DNA from 4 places in the Arthrobacter sp. FW306-1B-G06A genome. Region 1 is predicted to be linked to each of the others. Evidence: riboswitches for the same ligand, from Rfam matches in the RefSeq annotation. Region 1 holds a riboswitch; each other region holds the start of a gene.
What was found. A riboswitch is a leader RNA that binds a small molecule or an ion and turns the genes downstream of it on or off. The one in region 1 is predicted to bind thiamine pyrophosphate.
Positions count from the first base shown of each region.

Region 1 (5,203 bases):
GGTGCGCCGATGGCTGACTGCATGACGCTGCCCGGTACTTCGCCGTCGAAAGGCGTGTAGCCGGCGCCCCGGAAAAGCAGCCCCGCGGAATGGAGAATGGCCAATTGCCGGGGGTCTTTGCCGTCGAGGGTCCGCAGGTACTCGCCGTAGCTGGTCCCCTCGGTCCAAGGCCTGCCGAGCGCCCCGGCCTGCCGTTTGAAATGGAGCAGCGAGCGCTCATCGGGAGCGGGCATGGTGCGCAGGATTCCAACCTTGCCGTCTAGCATCAGCTGGGCCGCCGCCATCCCGGTCATGAGCGAAATCTGGGCGTTCCAGTCCTCGACGGGCAGCGAGGGAGCTGCGACGATCCTGTACCCCCCGCCGTCGGGCAGTTGGACGATTTCTTGTTCAGGCATGTTCAGGCTCGCTCCGCCGCGGCGGCGTTCGAGTTCCACCCGTTTGAGCCCGACCTCCTTGAGTAACTGCAGGACGGGATCAGCCGTCCCGGAATCGATCGCGGACTGGACGCCCTTGTAGTTGAGCTTGGCGCGGCTGCGTACGCTTGCCCGGCGAACTGAGACGGTGCGGAACTCTGCTTCGGCATCGAGTTCGAAGTCCCACACGAACGCTCCGCAGTCCTGGCCCGCCAGCAGGCTTCCGGCGTGCTCGCTGATGATCTCGGGGTGCAGCGGTATGCGGCCGTCCGGCGCATAGTACGTCTGTCCCCGGTGGCGGGTCTCGGCGTCGAGCGCTCCTCCCGGTGGCACAAAGGAGGGCACATCGGAGATGGCGTAGAGAACCCTGTAACTATTCCCGGACCGCTCAATGAAGAGGGCCTGGTCGAGATCCGTGGAAGAGGCCGGGTCGATCGTGATGAACGGAACGCCCGTGAGGTCCTGCGCCGGCAGCCTGTGTCCTGAAACCGCGGCCTCCGCGTCGCGCAGTGCTTCAGCGGGATAACCCGCGGGCAGCTCGAGTTCGGTCCGAAGCGCCGCCAGTGCTTCCGCGAGCTGGTTCGACGTTTCAGAGACGTTCGGGGCTATGCGCTGATGTGACACGAAAGTCAGGGTAACTCCAAAATCTCCCGGCGTCTCGCTAGGCCGCCGCTGCGTCCAGTGCGGCCAGGAGTGCCTGGGCTGCCGCCGTCGGATCCCCGGCCTCGGTGATGGCGCGGACCACAACAATGCGGCTGGCGCCGGCCCTCACTACGTCTTCCACGTTGCTGAGATCGATGCCGCCGATCGCAAACCAAGGAAGCACTACGCCGCCGACGGTCTCTTCGTCTGCCTGCTTCACCGCATCGGCAGCGTACTTCACCAGATCGAGCCCGACGGCGGAGCGTCCAGGCTTGGTGGGCGTGGCCCACACAGGCCCGACGCAGAAGTAGTCCAAGCCGCTCCGGCCAGGCGACGCGGCGACGGCTGCGTCAATCTGCTCCGGCGTGTGCGTGGAGAGGCCGATGATGGTGGGGTCGTGGAGCAGCTTCCGGGCCGAGTGCAGCGAAATGTCCTTTTGGCCGATATGGAACACCGGTGCGCCGGCGAGGGACGCTACGTCCGCGCGGTCGTTGACTGCCCAGAGGCGCCCGTGACGCTGCGCCACGGATTGCAGGATCTCCAGGAGTTCCAGTTCCTCGGCCGCTTCAATGGTCTTGTCGCGCAGCTGGATGATGTCCACGCCGCCTTCGAATGCGGCATCGACAAACTGCTCAAAATCACCCTGTTGCGTGCGGGCGTCGGTGCAGAGGTACAGGCGGGCGGTGGTGTGGACATCGTGCGGGGTCATGGAAACAGAGTAGTTCCTCTAAACTGGGCTGGTACCGCGGGAGCCGCGGCGGCAGTCACAATCGCCGCGCGGCTGAGAGGGCTTCAGCGCCGACCGCTTGACCTGATCCGGCTAGTACCGGCGTAGGGAAGGACTCCATGGACGAAGTAAACACCCAGCACGGGCCCCTGCGTGCAGACGTGGCGGTGATCGGGGGCGGCGTCATTGGCCTGGGCATTGCATGGGAAGCCCGAAGGTCGGGCCGCTCGGTTGCCCTGATCGATCCCGCGCCGGCCAGCGGCGCTACTTTCGCGGCGGCGGGGATGTTGGCACCAGTCAGTGAACTGCACTACCAGGAAGAGGACCTCCTGGAGCTCATGCTCGAATCGTCGGCGTTGTGGCCGGACTTCGAACACAATGTGACCGGCTCACGAACCGGACGCAGCACGGGTTACCGGACGACGCCGACCCTCGCCGTGGGTGCGGACGCAGCGGACCGCCGGGCGCTCGCCGATCTTCGGGACGTCCAGCTGGCCCATGGCCTGGTGGTGGAATCCGTGCCGTTGCGCGAAGCACGGGAGCGTGAGCCGCTCTTGAGCCCGCAGATTTCCTGTGCCTTCGACATCCCGGGCGACCACCAAGTGGATCCTCGCCGGCTTTCGGCCGCGATTCTAGGCGCTTTGGCAGACCACGAGCCCGGTAGCTCCAGTTGGATTCCGGGGGCCGAGGACGGTTTCGCGGTCCGGGACACTGCGGCGGGCCTCCTGTGGGAGGACGGGCGCGCCGTCGGGGCCGTGCTCGGCTCAGGCATCGAAGTGCTTGCCACGGAAACGGTGGTAGCCAACGGACTCGATGCCGCCCGCGTAAAAGGACTGCCGGATGGATTGTCGCTCCCGTTGCGTCCCGTCTACGGCGACATACTGCGGCTGCGCGTCCCGGCCCACCTGCAACCGCTGGTCACCGCCACGGTCCGTGGAATGGTGCGCGGAGTGCCCGTCTACATCGTTCCCCGCGATGACGGGACCGTGGTGATCGGCGCGACGCAACGTGAGGACGGATTGTCGTCGTCCGGGGGAGCGGCCAACCCGGTGTCAGCCGGCGGCGTCTACCAATTGCTCCGCGACGCCCAGGTATTGGTTCCGGCCGTTGCCGAGCTGGAACTCCTCGAAGCAACTGCCCGGGCCCGTCCGGGCACCCCGGACAACGCACCGCTGCTGGGCCGCGTCGAAGGTCGGGAAGGAACCGTGCCCGGCCTCATCGTGGCCAGCGGCTTCTTCCGCCATGGCGTGCTCCTCACTCCGGCAGCGGCGAAAATCTGCGTTGGACTCATGGATGGCACCGCCGATCCCCGGTGGAACAAATTCCGCCCGGACCGCTTCTCCCGCCCGCACTCAGCAGCAAGGGCTTCCGCAGACGGCCCATCGGCCGATACCTTAAATCCCCTTCTGAAGGACCACGCATGAACATCAAATTGAACGGCGCAGACCACACGCTGAGCGACGACGCTTCCGTCACCACCCTTGTCAGCCACATCACCGGACGCGTTGTGGATTCCAGCGGCCAAGCGGCCGACGGACGCAAGATCGGCGTCGCCGTCGCACGCAATTCCGAAGTGGTGCCGCGCAGCCAGTGGGCTGCTACCGCGCTCGCAGAGGGCGATGAACTCGAAATCGTTACCGCAGTACAGGGAGGCTGAACCATGACCACAGCAAGCACTCACGAAGCAGGCACCCGAACCGATGCCCTGGTGATCGACGGTGTTGAGTTCGGCTCGCGCCTCATCATGGGAACCGGCGGAGCTCCGAGCCTCGACGGCCTCGGGGCAGCCTTGCTGGCTTCCGGCACCGAACTCACTACCGTCGCCATGCGGCGGTACTCACCGACGGAAACCGGTTCGCTGTTCCAATTGCTCGTAGACCACGGCATCCGTGTCCTGCCCAACACCGCCGGCTGTTTTACCGCCAAGGATGCCGTCATGACAGCCGAGCTAGCCCGGGAGGCATTGGAAACGGATTGGGTGAAGCTCGAGGTCATCGCCGACGAACAGACGCTGCTGCCTGACGCCGTGGAGTTGGTGGATGCGACGGAGAAGCTGGTGGACCGCGGCTTCAAGGTCTTCGCCTACACCAACGACGACCCCGTACTTGCGCTTCGCCTGGAGAACCTCGGGGCAACTGCGGTGATGCCGTTGGGCGCGCCTATCGGCACCGGCCTGGGCATCCTGAATCCCCACAACATCGAGCTGATTGTGTCCCGCGCTTCGGTGCCGGTAGTGCTCGACGCCGGCATCGGCACCGCGTCCGACGCCGCACTGGCCATGGAGCTCGGCTGCGACGCCGTGCTGCTGGCCACCGCGGTGACCCGCGCGCAGAATCCGGTGCAGATGGGCGAGGCCTTCAAACACGCGGTCATCGCCGGTAGGCTGGCGAAGCAGGCGGGCCGCATCCCGCGCAGGGAACACGCCCTGGCCTCCTCGGCCATGGAAGGCCGGGCCGAGTTCCTCTAGCGGCCGACGCTGGCCGCTCCGGGGATTCCTGCGAAGATTCCGCGTCTGTGAAGGAGCCCCGAATGGCCGGCAAGGACGACATTCTTTCCAGGTCCGCTATTGACGACGCCCTGGCGGAGCTGCCGGACTGGCGGTATCGCCAGGGCGCCCTCGTCACCGCCTACAAGTGCCCGACGTCGGCTGCCGCACTCGAGTTGATTGCCGCCGTCGGGCGCATTGCCGAACAGCAGAACCACCACCCGGACCTGGACTGGCGCTACCACCGGGTGTTCATCCGCTACACGTCCCACGATGCCGGGAGCGAGGTAGCGCAGCGCGACGTCCGGGCGGCTAAGAGCGTCAGCGAAGCGGCCGCGGAAGCCGGGGCAGTTGCCAAACCGGAAGCCACGCCATGAGCCGGATCTGCAGCTAGAGCCGCAGCGCTGGTTAGAGCCTCAGCGCCGCGGTCAGCTGGGCGGTGTCGTGCCGCTTCCGATGGCGGCCCAGGAAGTGGGACGCCACGGCGGCCGCCACGGTCCCCAGAATGATGGGCAGGACCCACGGGATCCACGTCACGCCAGGCTGGTAGCCAAAGCCAAGTTGGATGAAGATCATCCAACTCAGCATGGCGACGGCGACCGAAACGCCGGCGGGCAGGGTGATTCCGTACGTTCCACGGTGTTTGTCAGTTCCCCAGACAATGAAGCCTGAAGCGATGGTGGCTAGCGCCACGATGACAAGTGAGAGCATGCGGACTCCTGGCTCGCTGGTGTTCTTGCCTGTTGCTTAGAGGGCGCCGAAGCCGACCCGGCGTACTTCTTCGGCGCCGATCTCCACGTATCCGAGGACATTGCCGGGAACGATGACCTGGCGGCCCTTTTCGTCGGTCAGGCGCAGGTCCGTGCCGTTGGCAATGGCCTCGCTCACGATCTTGGCAACAGCCTCGGCGTCGAGAGCGGACTCAAGCGCGATCTC
Region 1 is NZ_JBYSXB010000006.1:107,039-112,241, forward strand. It holds gene AC3WJM_RS04945 (RNB domain-containing ribonuclease) at 1-1,037, opposite strand, end outside; gene thiE (thiamine phosphate synthase) at 1,075-1,764, opposite strand; TPP riboswitch at 1,791-1,910, shown strand; gene thiO (glycine oxidase ThiO) at 1,902-3,206, shown strand; gene thiS (sulfur carrier protein ThiS) at 3,203-3,439, shown strand; gene AC3WJM_RS04965 (thiazole synthase) at 3,443-4,249, shown strand; gene AC3WJM_RS04970 (4a-hydroxytetrahydrobiopterin dehydratase) at 4,312-4,644, shown strand; gene AC3WJM_RS04975 (hypothetical protein) at 4,676-4,978, opposite strand; gene AC3WJM_RS04980 (DUF3107 domain-containing protein) at 5,015-5,203, opposite strand, start outside.

Region 2 (5,203 bases), on a different contig from region 1:
CCGACCGAGTCACGAGCGTCAAGGGCTCCACCCGACTTGAAGCAAAGAAGCAGCGCCGCCGCGAATCCCGCGAGACCGGCCGCCGCCGCCAGGTCATCACCGAAGCCGAATTCCTGGCCCGCCGTGAGTCCGTCGACCGCCAGATGATCGTTCGCCAGCGCGACGACAGGATCCAGATCGGTGTCCTCGAAGACGGCGTGCTCGCGGAGCATTTCGTGTCCAAGACACAGCAGGATTCCCTCATCGGCAACGTTTACCTGGGCAAGGTCCAGAACGTGCTGCCGTCGATGGAAGCCGCATTCGTAGACATCGGGCGCGGCCGCAACGCCGTACTGTACGCCGGTGAAGTCAACTGGGATGCCGTCACCCTGGAAGGCAAACCGCGCCGCATCGAGAACGCCCTGAAGTCAGGCGACTCCGTGCTGGTCCAGGTCACCAAGGACCCGGTGGGCCACAAGGGCGCACGCCTGACGAGCCAGATTTCACTTCCCGGCCGCTACCTTGTGTACGTACCGGGCGGGTCAATGACGGGAATTTCCCGCAAGCTGCCCGACGTCGAGCGCAACCGCCTGAAGAAAATCCTCAAGGACCGCCTCCCGGAGAACGCGGGCGTTATTGTCCGCACCGCCGCCGAGGGTGCTTCCGAGGAAGAGCTGACGCACGATATCAACCGCTTGCGCGCCCAGTGGGAAGGCATTGAAAGCCAGTCCACGTCCACCAAGATCCTGGCTCCGGAACTGTTGTACGGCGAACCGGACCTCACCATCAAGGTTGTCCGTGACGTCTTCAACGAGGACTTCTCCAAGCTCATCGTCTCCGGCGATGAAGCCTGGGACACCATCGAGGCCTACGTCACGTACGTGGCGCCGGACCTGGTGGGACGCCTTGAGAAGTGGACCTCGGACCAGGACATTTTCTCGGCATGGCGCGTGGACGAACAGATCCACAAGGCCTTGGAGCGCAAGGTCTTCCTGCCCTCCGGTGGTTCGCTCGTGATCGACCGCACGGAGGCCATGACGGTTGTCGACGTCAACACCGGGAAGTTCACCGGCAGCGGCGGCAACCTCGAGGAGACCGTCACCAAGAACAACCTTGAGGCTGCCGAGGAAGTGGTCCGCCAGCTCCGCTTGCGCGACATCGGTGGAATCATCGTCATCGACTTCATCGACATGGTCCTGGAATCCAACCGCGATCTCGTGTTGCGCCGCCTGGTCGAGTGCCTCGGCCGGGACCGTACCAAGCACCAGGTCGCCGAGGTGACCTCGCTTGGATTGGTCCAGATGACCCGCAAGCGCATGGGCACCGGCCTGCTGGAGGTCTTCGGCGAGCAGTGCGAGACGTGCGCAGGGCGCGGAATCGTCACGCACGACGAGCCCGTGGAGCACCGTCGGGCCAACGTCGTGGCAGCTGAACACCACCACCCGCGCACGGAGTCACAGCCAGCCGTCCGCCCCGAGCAGCGCAAGCGTCGCCGCGGCCGCGGCACGGGGCCGGGGACCACTGAACTGCCCGTCACCCCTTCGGTGCCGGTCCACACTGTGGAATCCACCGACCCGAACCGGCAGGCAGCCACCCGTGCAGCCCTTGCCACCATCGCGGCTGCAGCCCACGCTGCCCACCTGCACGACGACGAGCTCCACCACGCGGCGGAATTGCTCGCCGACGGGCACGCAGCGGAAGTAGCCCCGGTCCAGGCCCCAGCGGCCCCGGTCCAGGCTCCGGCCGCTGCTTCGAGTGGCGAGGAACGTTCGAAGCCTGTGCTGCGATTCGGCGGCGAGGAAGTTGCGTTGCCTTTCGTCCATCACGAAGAGGAGGCTGCAAGTGGCACACCTGCCATGAGCCTGGACCTATTGGCACAGGCATTCGCAGGCCTCGGAGAAGCTCCGGACACCCCCACGACGTCAACGTCAGCCAAGGAAACCCCCGCAGGGGCCCCCGCAGCCGTTGCAAGCGGTGAATCCCCGGACTCGGGTTCGCGTGGACGCCGAGGCCGACGCAACCGTAGCGCCAGCCGGGCCCAGGGTGCCGCCAACGCCACCAACGTGGAGCACCACGAGGTTGCCGCGGCTGCTTCCGGTGGGGCCGCGCACGAGGCCAAGGCAGCAGACGCCGCCCCGACGAAGCCGACGGCGGCAGCGGAACCGATCATCCTCGGCGTCGGTGTGCCGAAGTCCGAACTCTGAACGCAGTACCGTGCCTAAGCCCCGGCCGTTTCCGCTCCTGTGGAAACCGCCGGGGTTTCGGCGTTGTGGGCCAATCCGCCGACCCTGGCAGTCCGGTTGCAATGGGCGATTTCAGCGGGCGAGGCGTGATCAGGGTTAAGCTGGGGGACTGACACGGGGTGCCGCGCACCGAGCCGGCTGAGACCAGACCCGTTGAACCTGTCCGGTTAGCACCGGCGAAGGGATGTCTCGCATGACTGTTTCGGCGCAATCATCTGTCTACCCGCTCAAGGCCATCCAGCGCCCCATCCCCAGGGTCCTCAGCATCGCCGGCTCGGACCCCTCAGGTGGTGCCGGGATCCAGGCAGACCTGAAGAGCATTGCGGCCAACGGCGGCTACGGCATGGCCGTCATCACGGCGCTCACTGTACAAAACACACAGGGCGTCACTGGCGTCCATGTGCCTCCCGTGGAGTTCCTGCGCCAGCAATTGGACGCCATTAGCGACGACATCACGGTTGATGCCGTCAAGATCGGCATGCTCGGGGACGCGGCGGTCATCCACGAAGTCCGCCGCTGGCTCGGCAAGGCGCGCCCCTCCGTCGTCGTCCTGGATCCAGTGATGATCGCGACCAGCGGCGACAGGCTCCTCGCGGAGTCCGCTGAAACCGCACTGCGGGAACTGCTGCCCCTCGCAGACCTGGTGACCCCCAACCTTCCGGAATTGGCCATGCTGCTTGGCGAGCCTGTTGCCACTGATTGGGCATCGGCGTTGGAGCAAGGCAAACGCCTGGCCGCTAGCTGCGGAAACACCGTCCTGGTGAAGGGGGGCCATCTGCAGGGAGCCGGCTGCCCCGATGCCCTGGTCAATACCGGGGGAGTCCTGAGCCAGGACGTGGTGGAATTCGCCGGCCAACGGGTGGAGACCCGCAATAGCCATGGGACGGGATGTTCCCTGTCGTCGGCGATGGCGACGGCCAAGGCGCGGCTCGGCGATTGGGAGTCTGCTTTGCGTGTCGTCAAGCCCTGGCTCCAGGAGGCGCTGACCCGGTCCGAGGTGCTGGAAGTAGGGAAGGGCAACGGGCCGATCCATCATTTCCACGCGCTCCAGCAGGCCCTTCAACCGGGGGACTTCGCCGTCCGGATGTGGGACGCCGCCCAAACGGAACTGGCAGCCATTTATGGCTTGGACTTCATCCAGCACTTGCAATCCGGTGGTCTCAGCGAAGCGAATTTCAGCTACTATCTGTCCCAGGATGCCATCTATCTCAACGGCTATTCCAGGGTCCTGGCGCGGGCAAGCGCCCTCGCTCCGAGTGAAACCGAACAGCTGTTCTGGGCCCGCGGCTCGCAGATGTGCCTTGAAGTCGAATCCGAGCTGCACCGGAATTGGCTCAGTGGACGCCAGGTGAGCGGAGAGCTGGGCCCGGTCACCAAGGCCTACGTGGACCACTTGCTGGCGGCATCGGCGTCGGGAAGCTATGCGGTGCTGGTTGCTGCCGTGTTGCCTTGCTACTGGTTGTACGCCGAGGTGGGACAGCGGCTCCACCATGGGTTTGTCGAGGCCGGAGCATCGGACAAGCACCCCTATGCGGATTGGCTGCGCACCTACGCGGACGAGGCGTTCGCGGAGGCCACCCGCAAGGCGATCGACATCACGGATGCCGCCGCGCAGGTTGCGTCGCCCGCAGAGCGCACAGCGATGATGGAGGCGTTTGCCCAATCCTGCCGCTATGAAACGGCGTTCTTCGATGCTCCAAGGTTGCACGGCTGAGCCGGTCTTCCGGGGAGGAGGCACCGGAACGGGGCCCGTCCCCGCAGGCGTTGCAGCGTGTCGGCGTGAGGATCCGAGCTTTTCACGGCCGGCAGGGTAAGGTGGACGGGCACGGTACCGGATGGCGGCATAGCCAGTCTGTGGCAGCCATCACGTGGCAGCCTCCGGACCTGGCCTCATTTGCAGCCGAAGGCGAAACTAGCGTAATCTAGATCTTCGGTGCTTACGCCAACACTTGGGTTATGCCCCTAGAAACCGTTCATTTGGAACTGACCTTTCATTTAGAACTATTCGAGGGATGACTCATGGATTCCGTACCGGAGTCCACGGCGTTGAGGCACAGCGTGAACCAGGCCCGTTTTTGGATCGGGGTTCCGCACGCAAATTTAGTAATAAACGTCGAGAGAAGTGAGTGCCCAAGTGGTGTACGCGATTGTCCGCGCAGGCGGCCGCCAAGAAAAGGTTTCCGTTGGAGACTACGTAACCCTGAACCGCGTCCCCGGTGGAGCCGGCAGCACCCTTGAGCTGCCCGCACTGCTCCTGGTGGACGGTGACAAGGTCACCTCCGCAGCTGCGGATCTGGCCAAGGTCAAGGTTACGGCTGAGATCCTCGAAGACCTCCGTGGTCCGAAGATCGTCATCCAGAAGTTCAAGAACAAGACCGGCTACAAGAAGCGCCAGGGTCACCGTCAAGAACTGACCAAGATCAAGATCACCGGTATCAAGTAACCACTGGTTGCTGTTCAGGTTTTCAACAGATTCCCCAGAATTTAAAGGCAGGCATTTCAAATGGCACATAAAAAAGGCGCGAGCTCCACTCGCAACGGTCGTGACTCCAACGCCCAGTACCTCGGCGTGAAGCGCTTCGGTGGCCAGGTCGTTTCCGCAGGCGAGATCATCGTCCGCCAGCGCGGCACCCACTTCCACCCGGGCGCCGGTGTCGGCCGCGGTGGCGACGACACCCTGTTCGCCCTGCAGGCAGGCGCGGTTGAGTTCGGTACTCGCCGTGGCCGTCGCGTAGTGAACATCGTTGCTGCTGCAGCTGCAGAGTAATAACACGTTCTGAACGGGTGGAGCGGGCCGTATGGCCCGCTCCACCTGTCTTTTTAACCGCACTAGAATTTACTAGGGCGGGCGGCCGCGCAACAGCGGCGCAACACGCATTTCAAGCAGTAATTTCCACATAGAGGAGAAACACGTGGCGACCTTCGTAGACCGGGTAGTACTTCACGTATCCGGCGGAACAGGCGGCCACGGCTGTGTTTCT
Region 2 is NZ_JBYSXB010000026.1:59,741-64,943, forward strand. It holds gene AC3WJM_RS14520 (Rne/Rng family ribonuclease) at 1-2,183, shown strand, start outside; TPP riboswitch at 2,328-2,424, shown strand; gene thiD (bifunctional hydroxymethylpyrimidine kinase/phosphomethylpyrimidine kinase) at 2,416-3,936, shown strand; gene rplU (50S ribosomal protein L21) at 4,357-4,665, shown strand; gene rpmA (50S ribosomal protein L27) at 4,726-4,989, shown strand; gene obgE (GTPase ObgE) at 5,135-5,203, shown strand, end outside.
Region 2: another riboswitch for thiamine pyrophosphate. It lies ahead of thiD (bifunctional hydroxymethylpyrimidine kinase/phosphomethylpyrimidine kinase); the one in region 1 lies ahead of thiO (glycine oxidase ThiO).

Region 3 (5,203 bases), on a different contig from region 1:
GAAGCGGGCCTTGGACAGCGCATCGTCGCGTTCGTGGGCGCCGGGGTGTCCCTTGGCCAGGTCAGCGGCGTGGGCGGCGATTTTGTACGTGATCACGCCGGTCTTGACGTCGTCCTTGTTGGGCAGGCCCAGATGTTCCTTCGGGGTGACGTAGCAAAGCATCGCGGTTCCGTAGCGTGCGATCTCCGTCGCGCCGATGGCGGAGGTGATGTGGTCGTAGCCCGGGGCGACGTCGGTGACAAGGGGGCCCAGCGTGTAGAACGGCGCGCCGTCACACAGCTCCTGCTGGCGCTCCACGTTCTCCCGCACCAAGTGGAACGGGATGTGTCCGGGGCCTTCGACCATGACCTGCACGTCGTACTGCCACGCGCGCTTCGTGAGCTCGGCCAAGGTGTCCAGCTCGGCGAACTGCGCGGCGTCGTTCGCGTCCGCCGTCGCGCCCGGGCGCAGTCCATCACCCAGCGAGAACGCGACGTCGTACTTGGCGAAGATTTCGCAGAGCTCGTCGAAGTGGGTGTAGAGGAAGTTTTCCTCGTGGTGGGCCAGGCACCAGCCCGCCATGATGGAGCCGCCACGGGAAACGATGCCCGTCACGCGGTTCGCGGTGAGCGGCACGTACCGCAGCAACACGCCGGCGTGGATGGTCATGTAGTCCACGCCCTGCTCGCACTGCTCAATGACGGTGTCGCGGAAGATTTCCCACGTGAGCTTGTTGGCTTCGCCGTTGACCTTCTCGAGGGCCTGGTAGATGGGTACCGTGCCGATCGGTACGGGGGAGTTACGAATGATCCATTCGCGGGTGGTGTGGATGTCATCGCCCGTGGACAGGTCCATGACGGTGTCGGCGCCCCATTGCGTTGCCCACTGCAACTTGTCCACTTCTTCGGCGATGGAGCTGGTGACGGCCGAGTTGCCGATATTGGCGTTGATCTTCACCAGGAACGCCTTGCCGATGATCATCGGTTCGGATTCGGGGTGGTTGATGTTGTTGGGGATGATGGCCCGGCCGGCAGCGACCTCGCTGCGGACGAGTTCCACATCGCAGTTTTCGCGAAGTGCCACGAACTGCATTTCGGGCGTGACGATGCCCTGTTTCGCGTAATGCATCTGTGTCACGGTCTTGCCGTCGACGGCGCGGCGGGGCACCGGCTGTGCCCCCTTCCACTCCGCGGAGGCGGCGCCGCGGCGCACGGCCGACTTGCCGTCGTCGAGCAGGTTCCGTTCGCGGCCGCTGTAGGCCTCAGTGTCGCCGCGGGCTTCGATCCACTCGCTGCGGAACGGTTCGAGGCCCACTACGGGATCACTCCCGGGTCCGGCGGTCCGGTACACCTGGAACGGGGCGTTGGCCTCGCCGTTGGGGGACGGTTCGAGGGCGATTTCCGTCACTGGAACCCGGATTCCCGTGTCGGCATCCTCCAGGAACGCGAGGGAATGCGACTTGAGGGATTGGGTCACATCGTGGTCCGATCCCTTTTGGGTAGGGCTCAGCTGTGTTTCTTTGGTGCTCAAAGGATTACTCACTTCCTTCGCCGGCATTACCCGGACAGGTTCAACGGTCGCAGGCTGCATCAGCCCGATCTCAGCCCTTGCAAGGGCCCCCGTGTGGTCGTAGACGAAGCTACCACAGCTGCCAGCGCTTGTGACAGATGTGACCGCGCCGGCGAAGCCCCCGGGAACTAGGGTGGAATCATGGCGGAAATCATCGAATTCAGCGGCGCCGTCCTCACCGGGCCGGAGGAGGAACGGCGCGGCCTCTGGTCGGTCGACGGACGGCTGACCTTCGTCCGGCCCCTTGCGAAGCCCGACGTCGTCCTGGACGGTTGGGTGCTTCCCGGCCTGGTCGACGCGCATTGCCACGTTGGCTTGGGCAAGGGCGGAGCTGTCGACGAGGAGACTGCCCGCCTGCAGGCGACTGCGGACCGGAATGCCGGGACCCTCTTGATCCGCGATGCCGGATCCGCAAGCGACACGCGCTGGCTGCAACGCCGGGCGGACATGCCGAGGATCATCCGCGCGGGCAGGCACATCGCGAGGCAACGGCGGTACATCCCCGGGCTGGCCGAAGAGGTGGAGCCGGAGGATCTGATGGAGGCAGTCCGCAAGCAGGCGCGGTCCGGAGACGGCTGGGTCAAGATCGTGGGGGACTGGATCGACCGCTCCGCCGGGGATCTCGGCCCGTCCTTTCCGGCCGCCGTCGTCAAGGACGCCGTCGCGGCCGCACACGACGAGGGGGCGCGGGTGACCGCCCATTGCTTCGCCGAAGGGACAATCGATGACATGCTCGACGCCGGGATCGACTGCATCGAGCACGCCACCGGATTATTGCCCCACCACATTCCCCGGCTGCTGGACCAGGATGTGCCGATTGTCCCCACGCTCATCAACATTGCGACGTTTCCGGCCATCGCGAAGCAGGCTGAAACCAAATTTCCGCGCTACGCCGCCCACATGATCGCGTTGTGGGAGGGCCGGCATGAGCGGGTCCTTGAGGCGTTCGACGCCGGAGTGCGGGTGTACGCCGGAACCGACGCCGGAAGCGTCATCAAACACGGCCGGATCGGCGAGGAGATCCTGGAACTCCAGCGGGCGGGTCTTCCGGCGGCCGCCGCCCTCGATGCTGCCTGCTGGTCCGCCCGTGAGTGGTTGGGTGCCGACGGCATCAGCGAAGGCGCCAGCGCAGACGTCGTGCTCTACGCAAAGGATCCCCGAGCGTCCCTTGAGATCATGCTGCAGCCACGATGCACCGTTCTGAGGGGACACATTTCAGGAAGCGCCGGGCATTAGGAATAAATTGAAGCTTCAAGTAATTTAGATACATAGAGGTTGCCGAAGGGCGGCGCCACAAAAAGCCGGGAGTTTCACATGACCATCACATCCAGCCAGGATCTCCTTCCTGCCGAACTCACCATGGGCACTGTCATGCTCAAAGTGGGGGACATGAAGCTCATGGGCGACTACTACCAGCGGGCGCTGGGGCTGGACGTTGTCGCCGAACAGGACGGCGGGCTCTACTTCGGCCGGCTAGGCAAGCCGTTGGTGCACCTCGCGCCGGCCGCTGGTCTCCAGATCCCGGGCCGCGGAGAGGCCGGACTCTTCCACACGGCGCTGCTTTTCGAGGATCAGCCCTCGCTCGCCGCAACTGTTGCCTCCGCCGCGCAGTACGAACCCCACGCCTTCGTCGGCAGTGCCGACCACTTGGTCAGCGAAGCCTTCTACTTCACCGACCCGGAGGGCAACGGCATCGAACTCTACTACGACAAGCCCCGTGAAGGCTGGGAGTGGAACGGCAGCTCGGTCGTGATGGACAGCTTGCCGCTCCCGCCGCAGCGCTACCTCCAGCAGCACCTGAGTGAAGCGGCCGTGACGGGCCAGCATGGGGCGGGCGCCGGCGTCGGGCACGTCCACCTCCAGGTGGGCGACGTGAAGACCGCCCATGATTTCTACGTCGACACCCTCGGCTTCGAGCAGACCGCCGGCTGGCACGGGCAGGCCCTGTTTGTCTCCGCGGGCGGCTACCACCACCACATGGCCATGAACGTGTGGAACAGCCGCGGTGCAGGCCCGCGCAAGGACACCCTCGGCCTCGGCGAGGTGGTCATCGAAGTGCCGTCAGGAAACGACGTCGGCGCGCTCGCCGATCGCCTCAAGGTAGCGGGCATCGCCTCGCACCACACGGGCCAGGAGCTCCGCTTCGAGGACCCGTGGCGCAACCGGCTGCGGGTCGCGGTCCGCTACGCTTGATCCGACGGCGTGGCGCATCTCGGCCGCTGCGCCGCAGCTCCGTTGGCACGACTGAATGAGAGTACTTTCCATGGGCTTTGCTGAAATCTTTGTTGCCACCCACGATGAAGCACTCAAGAGGGCCGCCGCCCTGGAGAAGGGCAGTGACGTATCCGGCGCCGCGGTGCGGATCCCGGGAATCAGCGATTTCGAAGTAGAACAGCTCGGAGACCTCGCGGGCACGGCCGTGCACGCAGGCGGGGCCGACTATGAGCTTGCTTTGGTGGACGTCACCAGCGACGCCTTGCTGGGCGTCCCCGAAGCGATGGTTCGTGCCCTGTCTGAGCTCCTCAGCTACGAGACCGAAGGCGAAGGAAACGTCCTCGACGACGTCGCCGAACGCTGGGCGGCCCAAGAGGACATGCCCTTTGATGCCCAACAGGCCCGCCTGTACGTCCAGCAGTTGGCGGCCCTCGCGAGCGACGTCGAAAAGGCCGAACGGGGCGGTCTCTACGTCTGGTCCGCTGAGCAGTAACCCCGCAGAAAACCCGCCGCACGGACCGCACGTTCGAAATACTGTCCGCCATCTGGCACAATGGACAGGTACTCGATCCGCGCGGCCCCTCTCTCCGTGTGTGCATCTTGTCCTTGGAACCCTCAAGTATGGCCCGCCCCACGGGTGCAGAACGACGGGCTCAACCCCGTTTCAGAAACAGGAGTGACCACAAAAGTGGCCGTAAAGATTCGCCTTAAGCGCTTCGGTAAGATGCGCGCACCGTACTACCGCATCGTCGTCATGGACTCCCGCGCCAAGCGCGATGGCCGTGCGATTGAAGAAATCGGCAAGTACCACCCCACCGAAGAGCCCTCGTACATCGAGGTTGTCTCCGAGCGTGCACAGTACTGGCTGTCCGTCGGCGCCCAGCCGACCGAGCAGGTTGCCGCGATCCTCAAGATCACCGGTGACTGGCAGAAGTTCAAGGGCCTCCCGGGCCAGGAAGGCACGCTGAAGACCAAGGTCGCCAAGCCTGCTTTCGTTGCACCGGAGAAGGGTTCCGTCATCATTCCGGAAGCCATCACCAAGAAGGCCAAGCAGTCGGAAGCAACTGAAGCTCCCGCTGACGCTGAAGCAGAGACCACCGAGGCTGAGTAAGTTGCTGGCAGAAGCGCTCGAGCACTTGGTCCGCGGGATCGTTGACAGCCCTGAGGACGTCAAGGTCAGTGCCAAGAACAACCGCCGCGGGGAATCCCTCGAGGTGCGCGTTCACCAGGACGACCTCGGACGGGTGATCGGTCGCCAGGGTCGCACCGCACGCGCTTTGCGCACTGTGATTGCGGCATTGGCGGGCGGCGAGCAGGTGCGGGTCGACGTCGTCGACACCGACCGTCGCCGGTAACGCGCTCAGCAATACTTGTCTTAAATCCGGCCCCTTCACCAGATTATGGTGGAGGGGCCGGATTGTTTTACGAGCAAACCCAGCCG
Region 3 is NZ_JBYSXB010000016.1:74,672-79,874, forward strand. It holds gene thiC (phosphomethylpyrimidine synthase ThiC) at 1-1,509, opposite strand, end outside; TPP riboswitch at 1,505-1,612, opposite strand; gene AC3WJM_RS10420 (amidohydrolase family protein) at 1,690-2,784, shown strand; gene AC3WJM_RS10425 (VOC family protein) at 2,863-3,741, shown strand; gene AC3WJM_RS10430 (hypothetical protein) at 3,812-4,255, shown strand; gene rpsP (30S ribosomal protein S16) at 4,451-4,873, shown strand; gene AC3WJM_RS10440 (RNA-binding protein) at 4,875-5,117, shown strand.
Region 3: another riboswitch for thiamine pyrophosphate. It lies ahead of thiC (phosphomethylpyrimidine synthase ThiC); the one in region 1 lies ahead of thiO (glycine oxidase ThiO).

Region 4 (5,203 bases), on a different contig from region 1:
GACGCCGGCATTCTTACTGCTGTTGACGTCCACCGAGCCGGAGAGCGTACGTCCGCCCTCCACGCGCAGGTGGGTCATCTGCCGTTTGCCGACCTTGACGATGGTTCGTCCGAAGATCGACTCGAGGCGCTCGATCATGCGCAGGCTAAGGTTCTGCTTGCCTTGTTCCATGCGGGCAATGGCGCTTTGGCTGGTGCCCAGTTCCGAGGCGAGCTGTCCCTGTGTCCAGCCCTTTTCGCCGCGGGCGTCGCGAAGGAGGAGACCTACATGTTCGGCAGTCGGTTGCGTCATGATCAATAAATATCACAGATGGTCTAAGAATTGGAGATTCTGCGACGCAACCCGCTGATTCAGCCCGAGAATAGTCGTCTCGTGCGATAAGTAAGTCGCAACGGCCGCCGTCGCGTGCCCGGGGCTGCCGGATGGCGGCCCGCCCGCAAATACCCAAGTAGCTCGCAGTTGTTGTCGTTTTGAAGCGTCAAAACGACAACAACTGCGAGCTAGTTGGGCTGCTTCAGCCAGACGAAGTGCCAGGTCCCTGCCCATTGGGCCGCGAGTACGGCCGCGGCAGCGATGACCAGCCCGCCGCCCAGAACCCAGACGTCCAGGCGGCTGTAGGTGGATTCGCGCGCCCAGGTCCGTCGTCCGCCGCCGAAGCCGCGCGCCTCCATGGTTACCGCCAAGCGGGACGCCCGTCGGATCGCTTGCACCAGCAGACCAAAGCTTTGGCCAAGCATGGCCTTGAACCGTTGCGGCGGACTTCCGTGCGAGCCGACACCCCGCGCGCGCCGTGCCATGCCGATGGTCTGCCACTCCTCCGCCATGAGTCCCACGAGCCGCAGGGCCGCCAGGGTACCCAAGACAAAACGGTGCGGCAGTTTCGCCTTTTGCGCCAGGGCATCGGCGAGATCGGTGGGATCGGTGCAACTCATCAGGAGAATGGCAGGCAGCGCTATGGCAAGACCCCGCAGCATGAAGCCGAGTCCAAGCTGAAGCGAGCCTTCGCTAATGGACCAGATCCCGACGTCGAGCAGTATCCTTCCGCTGTCCGCCGACAGGATCGCGGTGCTCCAACCTCCGAGCGCGGCCGCGATAATCAAGGGCCAGCCGCGCTGCCAGAGCAAGCGCACGGTGAGCCCCGCGAGGGGGAACAACGCCAATTCGCCGAGGAGCGCGGTCGAGGCTGACACCAAGTCGATGGACAACGCCAACACCAGGGTGATCAGGAAGACCGACACGAACTTGGCCAGCGGATTGGCGCGTGTCAGGAGGGCGTTGTTGCCGCGCAGGGTCAGGGCGTCCCTCATGCCGCACCTGCTTCCTGCCGGGCGCCGCCTTGGAATGCAGGCTCGAGCCGCATCTCGGCGCCGCCCAGGACGGAGCTGAATTCCTGGTCGTGGGTCACGGAAACCACGGAGGTGCCGGCGTCGAGCAGTTCGGACAGGAACGACGCAAGCTCAGCCCACGTGTTCGCGTCCTGGCCGAAAGTGGGTTCGTCCAGCACCAGGACGCGGGGGTGCGCGGCGAGCACCGTCGCCACGGATAGCCGCCGTTTTTCGCCCCCGGAGAGCGTGTACGGATTGGCGTCCACGAGATGCCCCAAGCGCAGCCGTTCCAGCAACTCGTCCACCCGTTCCTCGCCATGGCCAAGATGCTTGGGGCCGAACATGAGCTCATCGAGGACGCGGCCGGTGACGAACTGGTGCTCGGGCTCTTGGAACACAGTCCCGATGCGGGAGATCAGCTGCTGGGCCTTCCACTTGAACGGGTCGGGGCCCGCGCCGTCGCTGAGCCCGACGGCGGCAGTCACCGCCCCGGATATCGGCGCCAACAGCCCCGCGAGGGTCAAAGCGAAGGTCGATTTTCCGGCGCCATTGGGACCGGTGATGGTCAGTGCCCGCCCGGCAAACACTTCGGCGTCGAGTCCGGACTGCACAGGACGCGGGGCGATCGTTTTGAACCCCCGGCGCCGTGTCCGTTCGCGGGACACCGCAAGCTCCTGGGTGGCGAGCAGCAACTCGCCCCCATTCCGGGAGCTCCCCGCCCCGGAGTCGGCCGCCGGTCCGGCGCCTGTTCCCGAACGTGGGCGGGTGGCCGGCACGTAACCAGGCACCCAGACGCCCGCAGCAGTGAGCATGTCCCTTGCTTGCGCCAGAACCGTGTCCGGGTCGCCGTCCAGAAGCACCGCCGGCGTCGAACCTCCCGCGGAGGAGGAACTGCCCGGCTGAAGCACCACAATCCGGTCCACGAGGTCTTTCCAGACCGATACCCGGTGTTCCACCACCACCAAGGTGGCGCCGGTCTTGTCCAGGCAGCGGCCCACGGCATCGCGCACTTCCAAGACGCCGGCCGGGTCAAGGTTGGCGGTCGGCTCGTCCAGGAGGATCAAGCCGGGCCGCATTGCCAGTATGCCGGCGAGCGCAAGGCGCTGTTTCTGCCCGCCCGAGAGGGCCGACGTCGGGTGGTCGAGCGAAAAGTTGCCGCTGGCACTGCCACCGGCACTCCGCAGCAGCCCGACGTCGTCGAGCGCTTCATGGACCCGCTTCCAAATCTCGTCCCGCGGCACGCAAAGGTTCTCGGCGCCGAACGCGACGTCGTCGCCCAGGCGGGAAAGCACCACCTGGGTTTCGGGGTCCTGTTGCATGAGTCCGGCACGGCCCCGCTGGGCCTTCGGGGAAACGCCGTCAACCAGCAACGAGCCGGTCTCGTCGGCGTCGTCGCCTTCCTCGCCCAGCACGCCCGCCAGGGCATGGAGGAACGTCGACTTGCCTGCGCCCGAGGGGCCAAGCAGCAGGACGCGCTCGCCCGGACGGATGTCCAGGTCCAGGGCGTGGATGGCCTGCGTGGTGCGGCCGGCGTGCCGCCAGCCCCAGCCCTGCGCGGAAATGGCGGCGGGTCGCACCACGGCAGAGGTGCCGGAATCAGGACTGGGCATCAGGAAAAGACGGGCTCCGAGGCGGCCTTGCGTGACGCGAACGCGCTCAGGACACCGGTCCTGGCCAGGCCGCGGGTAGCGATCCAGGACAGGGCACCGGCAATGACGGCCCCGGAGATCGTGCAGAACACGATGTACGCGAGCTTGTCGACCGGCTCGTAGGCGATGTTCCAGCCCCACGGCAAGAAGGAGTCGTTCAGGCCGCAGAACAGGCCCGCACCGGCACCGGCCAGCAGGGACACCGGCAGGTTGAACTTCTTGTACATGAAGGCCAGGAAAATGAGTTCCGCACCGAGGCCCTGGAGCAGGCCCGAGATCAGCACCGTGGTGCCGTACTGGGAACCCATGATGAGCTCACTCGTGGCGGCCACTGTTTCGCAGAAAATTGCCGCACCGGGCTTGCGGACGATGAGCATGCCCAAGACTGCCGGAATCATCCAGCCGCCGGCGATCAGGCCGCCCAGCGGAGGGTAGCCGGCGGACATAGGCGTGGCAACCAAAGCCATCTGGTCCCATGCCCAGAAGATCACGCCACCGGCGATCGAGATGAGTGCCGCCACGACGATGTCCACGACGCGCCAGTTGTAACCAGGCTTGGTGAGGCCCGGCCTTGCAGAAATACCAGTCATTTTGTCCTCCTGAGGAACAGGAGGGGAAAGTGTTCCCGGTTGCCTGCGAGCGGCTTCCGCCGCGCCGGTCCGGACACTATGAGAACTCGACTCCCTTGCGCCGGTACTAGCCGGATCAGGTTCGAGGGTCTGCGGCTGTCCGCACTCTCAGCGCCCGTCCTCCGTGCCGCATTGCTGCGTGCCCGACGGCGGCGCTCCCCTGTCGTTATCAATCCACCCTTTTGGGCGTGGTTCAGTTTACACCTTGGCGGGGTTGCGGGCGCTGTGTTGGCGTCCGCGGAACGGTCACAAACACGCGGGGACGACGGATTCTGCTGGATCACTCGCCGGGTGAGCGCAGGCCGGCCCGGAATGGCGCGGGCGGCCGCAGAAACTGGGACAATGATCCAGCAGAATGTGACGCGGCAGAGCGGGCAAAGGAGCGGTCTTGGCAGGCAATGGCGAAGCGAACAGCACCACGGTGGCGGAACCGAGGCTCGCCGCAAGCGTGATCCTGGTCCGGGATGCCGCGGTTCCCGGGGGCTCTGAAGATGCGGCGCAGGCTTTGGAGGTGTTCGTCCAGCACCGGGTGTCCACGATGGATTTCGCCGCGGGCATGGTGGTCTTCCCCGGGGGCCGGGTGGACCAGGTGGACAGCTCCGGCTGGGACTTCGCGGACGACGTCGTCGAGCAGCACGCCGCTGCATGGCACCGGAGCAGCATCGCCGTCGAGCCTGCCTCCGCCAGGTTCAACGCCGGCCGGGTGCTGGCGGCCGCGCAGCGTGAGGTGTTCGAAGAGGCCGGGCTGAAGCTTGACGCCGCCACCCTCCGCCCGTGGGCCAACTGGGTCACCCCGGCAGACCAGCCCAAGCGCTTCGACACATACTTCTACCTTGCCTGCCCGCTTTCCGGTGCCGAGCCAAGGCACCAAACAACGGAAGCGTCATCGTCCTTGTGGATGCCCGTCCGCGGAATCCTGGACGCCGAAGTCGCCGGAACACTCAAGCTCATGCCGCCCACGCTGGCGCTGCTGGATGAGCTCCTCGCCCTCGGCACAGTGGAAGCGATACTGGGCGAGGACCGTGACATCGTGCCTGTCCGTCCAAAGCCCGGGGCCTTGGAGGAGTTCTTCCGGCAGAGGCGCCAAGCTCCATCCGTTGCTCCGGAACTGCCCTGAAGTGGGGTTAGGCTGGGGACGGTCCTGTTTCCACCCGCAAGGAGTCCCGGAATGAACCTCCTCATCAAACTGCTCGGCACCGGCGTGAGCATCGGCGCTGGCTTTGTCGGCACCAAGCTCGTCAATGCGCTGTGGGAAAAGTCCACCGGCAAGAAACCTCCCAAGGGTCACGATGATATGGAGGCAAGCCTGCGCTCTGCACTGACCTTCGCCCTGATTTCGGCGACTGTCAGCGCCGTCATCCAGGTTTTCGCAAGCCGCAGTACCCAGCGCGCCATCTCGCGTTTCTCGAAGACACAGGACATCGTCTAGGCTGACGGCCCGCCGTTGGCGCCGTGAGGGCCTGGGCTCCCACCGTTCCCGCTGTGGGGAGTTGTCGGGTCGGCTTGGGCTTTCTCCGCTGCCCGTTGACCGGCGGCCCGCAGCACCACGGCCTCGAGTTCGTCGATGCTCAGCAACTCGGGGTGCAGGTGCTTGGTCCGG
Region 4 is NZ_JBYSXB010000028.1:14,248-19,450, reverse strand. It holds gene AC3WJM_RS14995 (UDP-N-acetylglucosamine 1-carboxyvinyltransferase) at 1-291, opposite strand, end outside; gene AC3WJM_RS14990 (energy-coupling factor transporter transmembrane component T family protein) at 501-1,307, opposite strand; gene AC3WJM_RS14985 (ABC transporter ATP-binding protein) at 1,304-2,935, opposite strand; gene AC3WJM_RS14980 (ECF transporter S component) at 2,935-3,564, opposite strand; TPP riboswitch at 3,639-3,775, opposite strand; gene AC3WJM_RS14975 (NUDIX hydrolase) at 3,992-4,720, shown strand; gene AC3WJM_RS14970 (DUF4235 domain-containing protein) at 4,772-5,032, shown strand; gene mnhG (monovalent cation/H(+) antiporter subunit G) at 5,029-5,203, opposite strand, start outside.
Region 4: another riboswitch for thiamine pyrophosphate. It lies ahead of AC3WJM_RS14980 (ECF transporter S component); the one in region 1 lies ahead of thiO (glycine oxidase ThiO).